DNA from 3 places in the Pseudaquabacterium inlustre genome. Region 1 is predicted to be linked to each of the others. Evidence: predicted binding sites of a transcription regulator. Region 1 holds the regulator's gene; each other region holds the start of a gene.

Region 1 (4,274 bases):
CGGCGTGATCCGCTTCGAAGGCGCGGCCGTGGTGCGGCGCCTGCGCGGCGCCACGCTGGCCGATGAGATCCAGGGCGCGCGCATCGTCTGGGACGGCCAGGCCGAGACCTTCAATGTGCAGGGCGGTGGGGCCACCACCGCCACCAACCCCGGCGGCCGCGTGCGCGCGGTGATCACGCCACGCCCCGGCACCGAGGCCGCCGCCGCGATGGCCGCCGAGGCCGCGTCCGCACCCGCGCAGGCCCCGCTGAAGAGCACGCCGGCCCTCGGGGAGCGGCGGTGACATCCGCCCAGGCGCCAGAGCGCGTGGCGATGGCGGCGCAGCCCCCGATCGGCCAGAGCCAAGGGCTCCAAGGGCTGACGGTCCAGGGGCTGCAAAAGAGCTACGGCTCGCGCCAGGTGGTCAAGGAAGTGCACCTGGCCGTGGGCGCCGGCGAGGTGGTGGGCCTGCTGGGCCCCAACGGCGCCGGCAAGACCACCACCTTCTACATGGTGGTGGGTCTGGTGCGTGCCGATGCCGGCGAGATCCGCATCGACGGCCAGGCCGTGCAAGGCAAGCCCATCCACCAGCGCGCGCGCATGGGCCTGAGCTACCTGCCGCAGGAAGCCTCGATCTTCCGCAAGCTCACGGTCGAGGAGAACGTGCGTGCGGTGCTCGAGCTGCAGGTGGGCGCCGACGGCCGGCCGCTGGCGGCCACCGAGATCCAGCAGCGCCTGGACGGCCTGCTGCACGACCTGAGCATCGAGAAGCTGCGCGACTCGCCGGCGCCGGCACTGTCGGGCGGCGAGCGTCGCCGTGTCGAGATCGCCCGCGCGCTGGCCACGCAGCCGCGCTTCATCCTGCTCGACGAGCCCTTCGCTGGCGTCGATCCGATCGCGGTGATCGAGATCCAGCGCATCATCGGCTTCCTGAAGCAGCGCGGCATCGGCGTGCTGATCACCGACCACAACGTGCGCGAGATGCTGGGCATCTGCGACCGCGCCTACATCATCAGCGAGGGGCGCGTGCTGGCCGAAGGCACGCCGTCCGAGATCGTCGAGAACGCCGACGTTCGCCGGGTGTACCTCGGCGAGCATTTCAAGATGTGATGACAGGCCCGAAGTCATGAAGCCTTCATTGCAGGTCCGCCTGTCGCAGCACCTGGCGCTGACGCCCCAGCTGCAGCAATCGATCCGCCTGCTGCAACTCTCCACGCTGGAGCTGCACCAGGAAATCGAGCAGATGCTCGAGGCCAATCCCTTCCTCGACGTGGAGGACGGCGGCGACGACTCGCTGGCCTATGGCCTGGAACGCGTGGCCGCCACGCCGGAGAGCGGTGCCGGCGCCGAGCGCGAGAAGGAGCGCCTGAGCGAGCGCGAGGACGCCGGCAGCGACGAGCCTGCCGGCGTGGACACCGCCGAGTTCGGCGCCACCGAGCGCGACGACTGGGAGAACGGCACCGAGCGTGACGACTTCGACGGCATCCGCGAGGCGCCCAGCAACAGCCCCTCGGGCAGCGGCGACGACGACTTCGAGCCGGTGGACGCGGCCAGCAGCGGCCCCACGCTGCAGGAGCACCTGCGCCGCCAGCTGCTGGGCATGCGCCTGTCGGACGAAGACGCGGCCACCGTGATGGTGCTGATCGAGAGCCTGGACGAGGACGGCTGGCTGGCCGACCCGCTGGCCGAGATCGCCGAGCGCGTGGCCGCCTCGCTGGACATCCCCGAAGACGACCTGGAGGCGCGCGAAGACCTGTTCGAGCGCCTGCGCTGCGGCCTGAAGTGGCTGCAGAGCCTGGAGCCCACCGGCGTGGGCGCCGCCAACCTGGGTGAGTGCCTGTGCCTGCAACTGCGCGAGAAGCCGGCCAGCCCGGCGCGCAAGCTGGCCATGCGCATTGCCGAGCAGCACCTCGAGCTGCTGGCGCGGCGCGACATGAAGAAGCTGACGCAGGCCACCGGCGCTGATGAAGCGCTGCTGCGCGAGGCCCAGGCGCTGATCCTGACCTGCGAGCCCAAGCCGGGCCGGCCGTTCACGCGCGCCGAGGCCAACATCATCGTGCCCGACGTCATCGTGCAGAAGGCCGGGCGCGGCTGGAAGGCCGTGCTCAACCCCGACGTGATGCCCAAGCTGAAGATCAACGACCTCTATGCGCAGGCCATCCGCGGCCAGCGCAACGGGGCCGCGGGTGGGCTGTCGTCGCGGCTGCAGGAGGCGCGCTGGTTCATGAAGAACATCCTGCAGCGCTTCGACACCATCCTGCGCGTCAGCCAGGCCATCGTCGAGCGGCAGAAGGGCTTCTTCACCCACGGCGAGATCGCGATGAAGCCGCTGGTGCTGCGCGAAATCGCCGACGAACTGGGCCTGCACGAGAGCACGATCTCGCGCGTGACCACGGCCAAGTACATGAACACGCCGTTCGGCACCTTCGAGCTGAAGTACTTCTTCGGCTCCAGCCTGAACACCGAGGCCGGCGGCAACGCCAGCTCCACCGCCGTGCGCGCGCTGATCAAGCAGCTGGTGGCCAACGAAGACCCGGCCAAGCCGCTGTCGGACAGCCAGCTGTCGGACATGCTGTCCGAGCAGGGCATCCAGGTGGCGCGGCGCACGGTGGCCAAGTACCGCGAGGCGCTGAAGATCGCGCCCGCCAACCTGCGCAAAGCCCTTTGACCAAGACCCCCCGTCCGCCGATCGGCGGCTACAAGACCCAGCGCCACACCGAGGCGCGTGGGCCCGGCCCGCGTTCCGGCGGCCCTGGCGGTCCGGCCATGCGCGGTCCCGGTGGCCCCGGCATGCCGGCCCGCGGCCCGGTGCGCCTGCCCGTCAAGGCCATCGCGCCGGTGGGCGACACGCCGGTGTCGCTGTTCCTGCCCTGTGCCGCTGGCGTCGAGCCGCTGCTGGCCGACGAGGTGGCGGCCCTGCTGGGCGTGGACCGCGCCGTGGTGCCGGCCGACCCCAGCCGCCGCCGCGTGGTGGAGCAGCGTGGCGGCGTGCAGGTGCTGGGCGATGCCCGCGTGGCGATGCAGCTGAACCTGCACAGCCGCCTGGCGCAGCGCGTGCTGTGGCCGCTGGCCTTCGGCCCCTACGAGAGCGAGCACGACCTGTACGACCTGGCGCGCCGCGTGCCGTGGGGCGACTGGATCACGCCCGAGCAGACCTTCCGCATCGACACCAGCGCCACGCGCAGTCCGCTGCAGAGCCTGAACTTCGCCACGCTGCGCGTGAAGGACGCGCTGTGCGATGTGCTGCGCGACGCCACCGGCAGCCGCCCCAGCGTCGACACCCGCCACCCCGATCTGCCGCTGGTGCTGCACCTGACGGCCGACACCGCGTCGCTGTATGCCGACACCTCGGGCGAGGCGCTGTTCAAGCGCGGCTGGCGCGACGAGCGCGATGGCGGCCTGAAGGGCGAGGCGCCACTGAAGGAAACCCTGGCCGCCGCGATGCTGGCCGCCGCCGGCTGGCAGGGCCGGCCCGAAGACGGTGCGCTGCTCGACCCCTGCTGCGGCGCCGGCACCATCGCCATCGAGGCCGCGCAGATCGCCTGTGGCATCGCGCCGGGGCTGAAGCGCCGCTTCGCCTTCGAGCGCATGCTGCCGTTCCGCACGCAACTGTCCGCCTGGGGCCAGCTGAAGGCCGAGGCGCAGGCGGCCGTGCACGCGCCGGCCGTGGCCATCCACGCCGGTGACGTGAGCTTCCGCATGACCGACTTCGCCGCGCGCAATGCCCAGCGCGCCGGCGTCGGCCATGCCATCGTCTTCAAGACCGCCGACGCGCTGCAGCGCCCGCCGCCGGCCGAGGCCGGCCTGCTGGTGTTCAACCCGCCGTACGGCGAGCGCATCGAGGCCAAGGGCTCGCGCGGCGAGCGCGGCGCCGAGCGCGCGGTGCGCGAGGGCTTCGCTGAAGGCCCTGCGGGTGCGCCCGAGGGCGAGAAGGACGCCGCCGGCGCCGCCTTCTTCAGCGGCCTGGCCGCGCACTGGAAGCGCGCCTATGCCGGCTGGACGGCCTGGGTGCTCAGCCCCGACATGAAGCTGCCGCAGGCCCTGCGCCTGAAGGAAGCCCGCCGCGTGCCGATGTGGAACGGTCCGATCGAGTGCCGGCTGTTCCGCTTCGACCTGATCGCCGGCTCGGCGCGGGCGCCGCGCGCCGAGTGATCAGCGCGCCGGCCGCACCTGGCGCAGCCACAGCAGCGCGGCCCCCATCAGCGCCAGCGGCAGCAGCGCGCCCAGGTTCATGGCCTGCCAGCCGCCGGTGGTGACCAGCGCGCCCGAGCTGAACGAGGTCAGCGTCATCGTCG
Region 2 (4,274 bases), on a different contig from region 1:
CCGGCAAAGTGCAGGATGGCCTGCTTGCGCTGCGCGCCGCAGAACAGGCCACCCGAGCAGCGGTGGTCAATGCCGCCGCGCTCGCGTTCCACCAGGCTGCCGCACACCGGGCAGGCCCTGGGCATGCGGAAGTTGGGCACGTACGCCGCGCGCTCGCCGGGGATGCGGCCCACCACCTCAGGGATCACGTCGCCGGCGCGGCGCACGATCACTTGGTCGCCCACGCGCACGCCCTTGCGGCGCAGCTCGAACAGGTTGTGCAGCGTGGCATTGCTGACCGTGGTGCCGCCGACGAACACCGGCTCCAGCTTGGCCACCGGCGTGAGCTTGCCGGTGCGGCCCACCTGGATGTCGATGCCGTTCAGGCGCGTGGCCTGCTCCTGCGCCGGGTACTTGTGGGCCACGGCCCAGCGCGGCTCGCGCGTGACGAAGCCCAGGCGCTGCTGCAGCGCCAGGCTGTCCACCTTGTAGACCACGCCGTCGATGTCGAACGGCAGCGCGTCGCGCTGCGCGCCGATCTGCTGGTGGTAGGCCACCAGCCCGGCCGCGCCCTCGACGCGCTGGCGCAGGCCGTTGACCGGCAGGCCGAAAGCCGCCAGCGCCGCCATCACCGCACTGTGCGTGGCCTCGGGCGACTCCAGCAGCGGCCAGCCCCGCACCTCGCCCAGGCCATAGGCGAAGAAGCTCAGCGGCCGCTGCGCGGCAATCGCCGGATCGAGCTGGCGCACGGCGCCGGCCGCGGCATTGCGCGGGTTCACGAAGGTCTTGTCGCCGCGCTCGCGCTGGCGCTCGTTCAGCGCCTCGAAGTCGTCGCGGCGCATGTAGACCTCGCCGCGCACCTCCAGCAACGGCGGCACGGCCATCCCCTCGCCGGTGGCGAGCAGGCGCAGTGGGACTTTTCCGATGGTGCGGATGTTCTGCGTGACGTCCTCGCCGGTCTCGCCGTCGCCGCGCGTCGCGGCCTGCACCAGCACGCCCTGCTCGTAGCGCAGGTTGATGGCCAGGCCGTCGAACTTCAGCTCGGCGGCATAGGCCACCGGCGGGTCGGCCTCGGTCAGCGCCAGTTCGCGGCGCACGCGGGCGTCGAAGGCCTCGGCGCCGCTGGCCTCGGTGTCGGTCTCGGTGCGGATGCTCAGCATCGGCACCGCATGGCGCACCGGGGCAAAGCCGTCCAGCACCTGGCCGATCACGCGCTGCGTGGGCGAATCGGCGGTGCGCAGCTCGGGGTGCGCCGCCTCCAGCGCCTGCAGCGCCTGGAACAGGCGGTCGTACTCGGCGTCCGGGATTTCCGGCGCGTCGAGCACGTAGTAGCGGTGGGCGTGGTGCTGCAGCAGGGTGCGCAGCGCGGCGGCGCGCTCGGCGGGCGCCGCGGATTCGGGCAGATCGGGCAAGGCGGGCGACACGGGCAGCACAGGCATGAGGCCCGCCAGTGTAGGCGCGCAGGCGCGCCACGCGCCCGCCCGCCCCGCATGCAGCGGTCAGGCCCGGCGACGGCGCGTGGCCAGCAGACCGAGCGCGGCCGTGGCCGCCAGCAGCAGCGAGCCCGGCTCGGGCACGTTCTGCGCGGTCAGGCTGAAGCCGGCGCTCGGCATGAAGCCGGCCGGGTCGCCCGAGCGCGCCAGGCCGTTGAACCACGCACACGAACCGCCCTGCCCCGGCTCCTGGCCCACCTCGACGGCAAAGGTCTCCAGAAAGCCGTCGCAGTAGAGCTCGGCCCCGCTCACATCCATGGCTTCGCCGCTGGTGGTGGCCAGGATCTCGTAGACCACCGACAAGGTCTCACCCGCCGCCAGCGTGTAGCCCACGCTGTAGCCGGTGCCGGCGCTGTAGATCGACGCCGCATCCGACGCGCCACAGGCCATGTACGAGGCCAGCACGCCGGTGCCGCTGTCGGAGCAGCTCACCACACCAGCCGCCGTCTGTTCCACGCGGCCGTGCTCGCTGGCAACCGTGCTGCCGTTGAAGCTGAGGTTCAGCGCCAGGTCGGCATAGCCGCGGCCCGAGCCGGAAAGGCCGATCTGGCCGCCATCCACATAGAACGAGAACACCACCGTCTGTGCCGAGCCGCTGCTGTTGGTGTAGCTGTCGGTGTAGGTGGCCGAGGTGCGGGTGTACCAGGTGCCGGTGCCCGAGGTGCGGGCACCGAAGGACGCCAGGCTGCCGGTGTCGCCGTAGGTGTGGAAGAAGGACGCGTTGTCGCCCGTGCTGTTGGCGTAATAGAAGTCACCGCCGCTGGCATAGCCACCGATCACGTCGGTGACGCCGGCCGGATCGGTGCCGCCCAGCAGTTCAACGGCCGTCAGCGACACCGCCGGTGCGGCATGCAGTGCCATCGGCAGACACAGCGTGGTGGCCGCCAGCGCAGCGCGCTGATACAGCTTGTGGACAAGAACAGACATGGAGCTCCCGTGGGTTGAGTTGGAAGCCCTGAACCTGCAATTGTCCTGCCAACGCCGCCGCCGGTGCGGCAAATGCCTGTCGACATTGACACCGGCCGCCCAGGTCAAACGCCACGGCATCCACCGCTGTCAAGGCGGCCGACACCGTGGCGTTACATGCGCTCACCCTTGCGAGCGGATCGATACAGCCGGTTGCCGATCCAGCGCGGCAGCACGCGTCTGTCACGCGCTGGGCCGGCAGGCGATCAGTGCGTCTCCATGCGGAACACACCCACCGCCTGGTTCAGCGTGGCGGTCTGGTCCTTCAGGCTGCTGGCGGCGGCGGCGCTCTGCTCCACCAGCGCGGCGTTCTGCTGCGTGGCACTGTCGACCTGCTGCACCGAGTGGCTCACCTGCGAGAGGCCCGAGGCCTGCTCCTGCGTGGCGTGGCTGATCTCGCTGATGATCGAGGCCACCTGCTCCGACGAGCGCACGATGTCGGCCATCGTGCTGCCGGCTTCGGCCGCCAGGCGGGTGCCGCTCTCCACCTTCTCGACGTTGGCGGTGATCAGGCCCTTGATCTCGCGCGCGGCCTGTGCACTGCGCTGCGCCAGGTTGCGCACCTCGCCGGCCACCACCGCGAAGCCGCGGCCCTGCTCGCCGGCGCGGGCGGCTTCCACCGCCGCGTTCAGCGCCAGGATGTTGGTCTGGAAGGCGATGCCGTCGATGACACCCACGATGTCGGCGATGCGACGCGAACTGGCGCTGATCTCGTCCATCGTGGCCACCACCTGGCTCACGCGGTCGCCCCCCTGGCCGGCCACGCCGGACGCATCGGCTGCCAGGCGCGTGGCCTGCTGTGCGGCCTCGGCGTTGCGGCGAACCGAGTCTTCCAGCTGGTCGATGGTGTGCACCGTGGCCTGCAGGCTGGCCGCCTGCTGCTCGGTGCGGGCCGACAGGTCGTGGTTGCCCGCGGCGATCTCGCCCGAGGCCATCAGCACCGATTCGGACGAGTGCCGGATCGTGCTGATCACCCCGCGCAGCCGGTCGGCCATGCGGTCCAGCGCGCCCAGCAGTTCACCGAACTCGTCGCCGCGGCTTCGCTGCAGCCGCACGCTGAGGTCGCCTTCGGCCACACGGCCGGCGGCGCGCAGGGCCTCGTGCAGCGGCTGCGTCACCGAGCGGGTGCTCAGCCAGCCGGCAAGGCCGGCCAGCGCCAGGCCCAGCACCGCCGCACCGGCCATCAGACCGGCCGAGAGGCGGCCTTCGGCCTGCAGCGCCTGCTCCAGGCCATCGGCGCGCTGCTGCTGCAGCTTGGCAAAGGCGTTGAGCGCCTCGCGCCGCTGCAGCGACAGCGGATCGACCTGGGTGGTCAGCAGCTTGGCGGCGTCCTCGGTCATCACCGCCATGGCCAGGCCCACGGCCTTGTCCACCAGCGGGCGCGACTGCGCATCCAGCGCCTGGGCCTTCTGCAGCAGGCCGCGTTCGGCACTGTCGAGCCGGTCGCCCTTGAGCAGCTTGTCCAGCCGCTCGGCCACGCGCTTGCCGGATTCGCGGGCCAGCTTGGCCTGGGCCTCCATCGCCGGCACCTCGCTGTGCAGGCTCACCTGGCGCAGGTGCAGGTCCTGCTCCAGCACATCCTGCACCATGGCGCGGGCATCACCGAGGCGGTCATGGGCCTCGCCGATGTCGCCGGTGACGACCTTCAGCGTGCGGGCCATGCCCAGGTAGGCCCCACCGCACACCAGCAGCAGCAGCAGGGCCATGGCGCCGAAGCCCAGCGCCAGACGTTGCGAAACCTTCAGATTTCCGAACATCGAAGCTCCCGACGGGGGTTGCGACTGCCGCCAGGGCTCACTTGTAGGCGCCGACGCAGAACATCTGGTTGTCGTGCGG
Region 3 (4,274 bases), on a different contig from region 1:
TCGTCGACATCGTGCGTCACCATCACCACGGTGCTCTGGGTGCGGGCCACGATCTTCAGCAGCTCGTCCTGCAGCTTGGCGCGGGTCAGCGCATCCAGCGCGCCGAAAGGCTCGTCCATCAGCAGCACCTTGGGCTCCATGGCCAGGGCGCGGGCGATGCCCACGCGCTGCTTCATGCCGCCCGACACCTCGTGCGGGCGCTTGGTGGCGGCGTGGGCCATGTTCACCAGTTCCAGCGCGGCCTGGGTGCGGGCCTTCAGCTGGGCCTTGCTTTCCTTGGCGCCGAACACGCGCTCCACCGCCAGCATCACGTTCTCGAAGCAGGTCAGCCAGGGCAGCAGGCTGTGGTTCTGGAACACCACCGCGCGCTCGGGGCCGGGGGCCGCGATCTCCTTGTTGTCGCAGATCAGCGCGCCCGAGGTGGGCAGCGTCAGGCCGGCGATCAGGTTCAGCAGCGTGCTCTTGCCGCAGCCCGAGTGGCCGATCAGCGCGATGAACTCGCCCTTCTCGATGCCCAGGTTGATCTCGCGCAGCGCATGGAAGCGGCCCTTCTTGGTGGTGAACACCATCTCGGCGTTCTGCACTTCGATGAATGAGGACATGGTCGTTTCCTTCCGGTGGGTCGGGTTCAGTCGTCGAACGAGAAGCGCTTGGCGATGGCCACCAGCGCCTGCTCGAGCAGCAGGCCCACGATGCCGATCACGAAGATCGCGATGATGATGTGCTGGACATTGAGGTTGTTCCACTCGTCCCACACCCAGAAGCCGATGCCCACGCCGCCGGTCAGCATCTCGGCGGCCACGATCACCAGCCAGGCCGTGCCCACCGACAGGCGCACGCCGGTCAGCATGTAGGGCAGCACGCTGGGGAACAGGATCTTGGTGATGACCTTCCACTCGCTGAGGTTCAGCACGCGGGCCACGTTCAGGTAGTCCTGCGGCACGCGCTGCACGCCCACGGCGGTGTTGATCACCATCGGCCAGATCGAGCAGATGAAGATCGTCCAGATCGCCGCCGGGTTGGCGCTCTTGAACACCAGCAGGCCGATCGGCAGCCAGGCCAGCGGCGACACCGGGCGCAGCAGGCTGATCAGCGGGTTGACCATGTGGGACAGGAAGCTGAAGCGCCCCAGCATGAAGCCCAGCGGAATGCCCACCAGCGCGGCCAGCCCGAAGCCCAGCGCCACGCGCTGCAGCGAGTTCAGGATGTTCCAGCCGATGCCCTGGTCATTGGGCCCGTTGCGGTAGAACGGATCGCTGAACAGCTTGACCGCCGCGTCCCAGGTCTTGGCCGGGGTGGGGAAGGCGGTGGAGTTCTGCGTGGCCAGCGCCCACACGCCGATCAGCAGCGCCATGCCCAGGATGGGCGGCAGCACCTGGAGCGCCAGGCCGCGCCAGTCGAAGGGCTGGCGCTCGGGCTGGGGCGCCTTGACCGCGGCGGCCGGTGCGGCAGGTGCCGCGGCCGGCTTGGACGCGGCCGCAGCGGCGGGCGAGTCGCTGGCGGGCGCCAGGCTCGGGGTGGTATGGAACACGGCACTGACCATGGCAGTTCTCCAGTGAAGATGTCGCTCAGGCCTTGACCTTGAAGCTGTCGGCGTACTTGGCGGGGTCCTTGCCGTTCCACACCACGCCGTCCACCAGCTTGCTGTCGCGCATGTCGCTCTTGGGCAGGCTGATCTTCAGGGCCGAGGCGGCTTGCTTGTAGATCTCGGTCTGGTTGACCTGCTTGGCCACGGCCAGGTAGTCGGGGTGGTCCTTCAGCAGGCCCCAGCGCTTGTGCTGGGTCAGGAACCACATGCCGTCGCTCAGGTACGGGTAGTTCACCACGCCGTCGTTGAAGAACTTCATGTGGTTGGGGTCGTCCCAGGTCTTGCCCAGGCCGTTCTGGTAGCGGCCCAGGATGCGCTGGTTGATCGCGTCGACGCTGGTGTTGACATACGCCTTGTCGGCGATGGTCTCGGCCATCTTCATCTTGTTCTGCAGGCCGGCGTCGATCCACTTGCTGGCCTCGAGGATGGCCATCACCACGGCGCGCGCGGTGTTGGGGTACTTCTTGACGAACTCGGCCGTCGTGCCCAGGGCCTTCTCGGGGTGGTCCTTCCAGATGTCCTGGGTGGTGGTGGCGGTGATGCCGATGCCGTCGATGATGGCGCGGTGGCCCCAGGGCTCGCCCACGCAGTAGCCGTCCATGTTGCCCACGCGCATGTTGGCCACCATCTGCGGCGGCGGCACGGTGATCACCTTGGCGTCCTTCATCGGGTTCACGCCCACGCTGGCCAGCCAGTAGTACAGCCACATGGCGTGGGTGCCGGTGGGGAAGGTCTGCGCAAAGGTGTATTCGCGCTTCTCGGTGCCCATCAGCTTGGCCAGGCTGGCGCCGTCCACGGCGCCCTTGTCCGCCAGCTTCTTGGACAGCGTGATGGCCTGGCCGTTGTGGTTCAGGTTCATCAGCACGGCCATGTCCTTCTTCGGACCGCCGATGCCCATCTGCACGCCGTAGATCAGGCCCCACAGCACATGGGCCATGTCAAGCTCGCCGTTGACCAGCTTGTCGCGCACGCCGGCCCAACTGGCTTCCTTGGTGGGCACGATCTTGATGCCGTACTTCTTGTCGAAGCCCAGCACGCTGGCCATCACCACGCTGGCGCAGTCGGTCAGCGGGATGAAGCCGATGCGCACTTCCTCCTTCTCGGGCTTGTCCGAGCCGGCGGCGTACACGGCGCTCTGCAGGCCGGGGATCATGCCGGCGGCGCCTGCGGCGGCGGCCGTGATGACGGAGCGGCGGGTCATGTTGACGGTGTCCTTGGCGTTCGGGAGAGTCATGGTGGTGGGTGCGGGCGGTGACCTGAAAAACAAAAACGGCGTCCTCGCGTCGCGGCAGGCACTGGGTGTGCGCAGCCACGGGCGGGGACGCCGTCGTCCGGTTGCCGGCAACGCTCGTCATTGAGCGCCGCTGGCGGGGTGGAAAGTCGCCGTTGACCTTCTTGCGAGAGACTCAGCAATCAGCGTGCCAGGCCTGCTCCGGTCGGCCAGGCCCGTTGGCACGCACGCCGCACCGCCAAGGGGTGGGTGTGCGCGTGCTGCAATGCACCATGACGGGGATTGGTGCGCCCGTGCGGGCGCGCATGCACCTCAACCGAGCAGGTCGGCCGCGTCCAGCATGCGCTGGGCGATCTCGGCGATGCGCAGCTTCTTGTCCATCGCGGCGCGGCGCAGGCGGGCATAGGCCTCCTCCTCGCCAAGCCCCAGGCGCTGCATCAACAGGCCCTTGGCGCGCTCGATCACCTTGCGCTCCTGCAGCTGGCTCTTGGCGTCGGCCAGCTCGCGGCGCAGGCCTTCCTCGACCTTGAAGCGCGCCATCGCCACGTCCAGCACCGGCTTCACGCGCTCGGGCGCCAGCCCGGCCACCACATAGGCGGTGACCCCGGCGGCGATGGCGTCGTGCACGTGGGAGGTGTCGTCGTCGTTGGTGAACAGCACGATGGGCCGGCGCTCGTCGCGCGTGGCGATCACCACGTGTTCCAGCGTGTCGCGCGCCTGGCTCTCGGCATCCACGATCACCAGATCGGGCTGGATGCGCGCCAGGTGGTCGGGCAGGTACATGTCGGGCGGCAGCACGGCCACGATGTCGTAGCCGGCCTCCAGCAGGCCGATGCGCAGGCTGCGCGAGCGCTCGGCCTGGCCCCAGGCCTCGGTGTCGTCGGCCTCGGGCACCAGGGTGTCCGGGGCGACGATGACGATGCGCAGGGCACGGGCGGGGGGTGTGGCCATGCATGACGCGATGCAACATCCGCGCCACTACACTCCCGCCCCATGAATGTTCTCGGCATCGAATCCTCCTGCGACGAGACCGGCGTGGCCTTGGTCACGATCGATGGCGGCGCGGTGCCGGCGCTGCGCGCCCATGCGCTGCACAGCCAGGTGGCCATGCACCAGGACTACGGCGGCGTGGTGCCCGAGCTGGCCTCGCGCGACCACATCCGCCGCGTGCTGCCGCTGGCGCGCCAGGTGCTGCACGAGGCCCAGGCCACGCTGGCGGACGTGGACGTGGTGGCCTTCACCCGCGGCCCCGGCCTGGCCGGCGCGCTGCTGGTGGGCGCCGGCGTGGCCTGCGCGCTGGCCGCCGCGCTCGGCAAGCCCACGCTGGGCGTGCACCACCTGGAAGGGCACCTGCTGTCGCCGTTCCTGTCGGCTGACGCCCCCGAGTTCCCCTTCGTGGCCCTGCTGGTCTCCGGCGGCCACACCCAGCTGATGCGCGTGGAGGGCGTGGGTGAC

The links. Region 1 encodes sigma-54, which starts transcription at its own class of promoters, with help from an activator protein. Its sites were predicted from a motif close to TGGCANGNAANCTGCTTT; they were not measured.
Region 2: AACH10_RS17680 (PEP-CTERM sorting domain-containing protein) is a predicted target of sigma-54. The motif match lies at 2,433-2,450, and genes of this name have one in related genera.
Region 3: AACH10_RS19340 (CmpA/NrtA family ABC transporter substrate-binding protein) is a predicted target of sigma-54. The motif match lies at 2,995-3,012, and genes of this name have one in related genera.

What each region holds. Positions count from the first base shown of each region.
Region 1 is NZ_JBBUTH010000008.1:161,147-165,420, reverse strand. Features, by position in the region: gene lptA (lipopolysaccharide transport periplasmic protein LptA) at 1-283, shown strand, start outside; gene lptB (LPS export ABC transporter ATP-binding protein) at 313-1,089, shown strand; gene AACH10_RS15310 (RNA polymerase factor sigma-54) at 1,106-2,647, shown strand; gene AACH10_RS15305 (THUMP domain-containing class I SAM-dependent RNA methyltransferase) at 2,644-4,131, shown strand; gene AACH10_RS15300 (MFS transporter) at 4,132-4,274, opposite strand, start outside.
Region 2 is NZ_JBBUTH010000009.1:42,768-47,041, reverse strand. Features, by position in the region: gene ligA (NAD-dependent DNA ligase LigA) at 1-1,418, opposite strand, end outside; gene AACH10_RS17680 (PEP-CTERM sorting domain-containing protein) at 1,479-2,399, opposite strand; gene AACH10_RS17675 (methyl-accepting chemotaxis protein) at 2,645-4,195, opposite strand; gene AACH10_RS17670 (cache domain-containing protein) at 4,233-4,274, opposite strand, start outside.
Region 3 is NZ_JBBUTH010000009.1:424,633-428,906, reverse strand. Features, by position in the region: gene AACH10_RS19350 (ABC transporter ATP-binding protein) at 1-569, opposite strand, end outside; gene ntrB (nitrate ABC transporter permease) at 629-1,543, opposite strand; gene AACH10_RS19340 (CmpA/NrtA family ABC transporter substrate-binding protein) at 1,569-2,822, opposite strand; gene AACH10_RS19335 (ANTAR domain-containing response regulator) at 3,132-3,770, opposite strand; gene tsaD (tRNA (adenosine(37)-N6)-threonylcarbamoyltransferase complex transferase subunit TsaD) at 3,813-4,274, shown strand, end outside.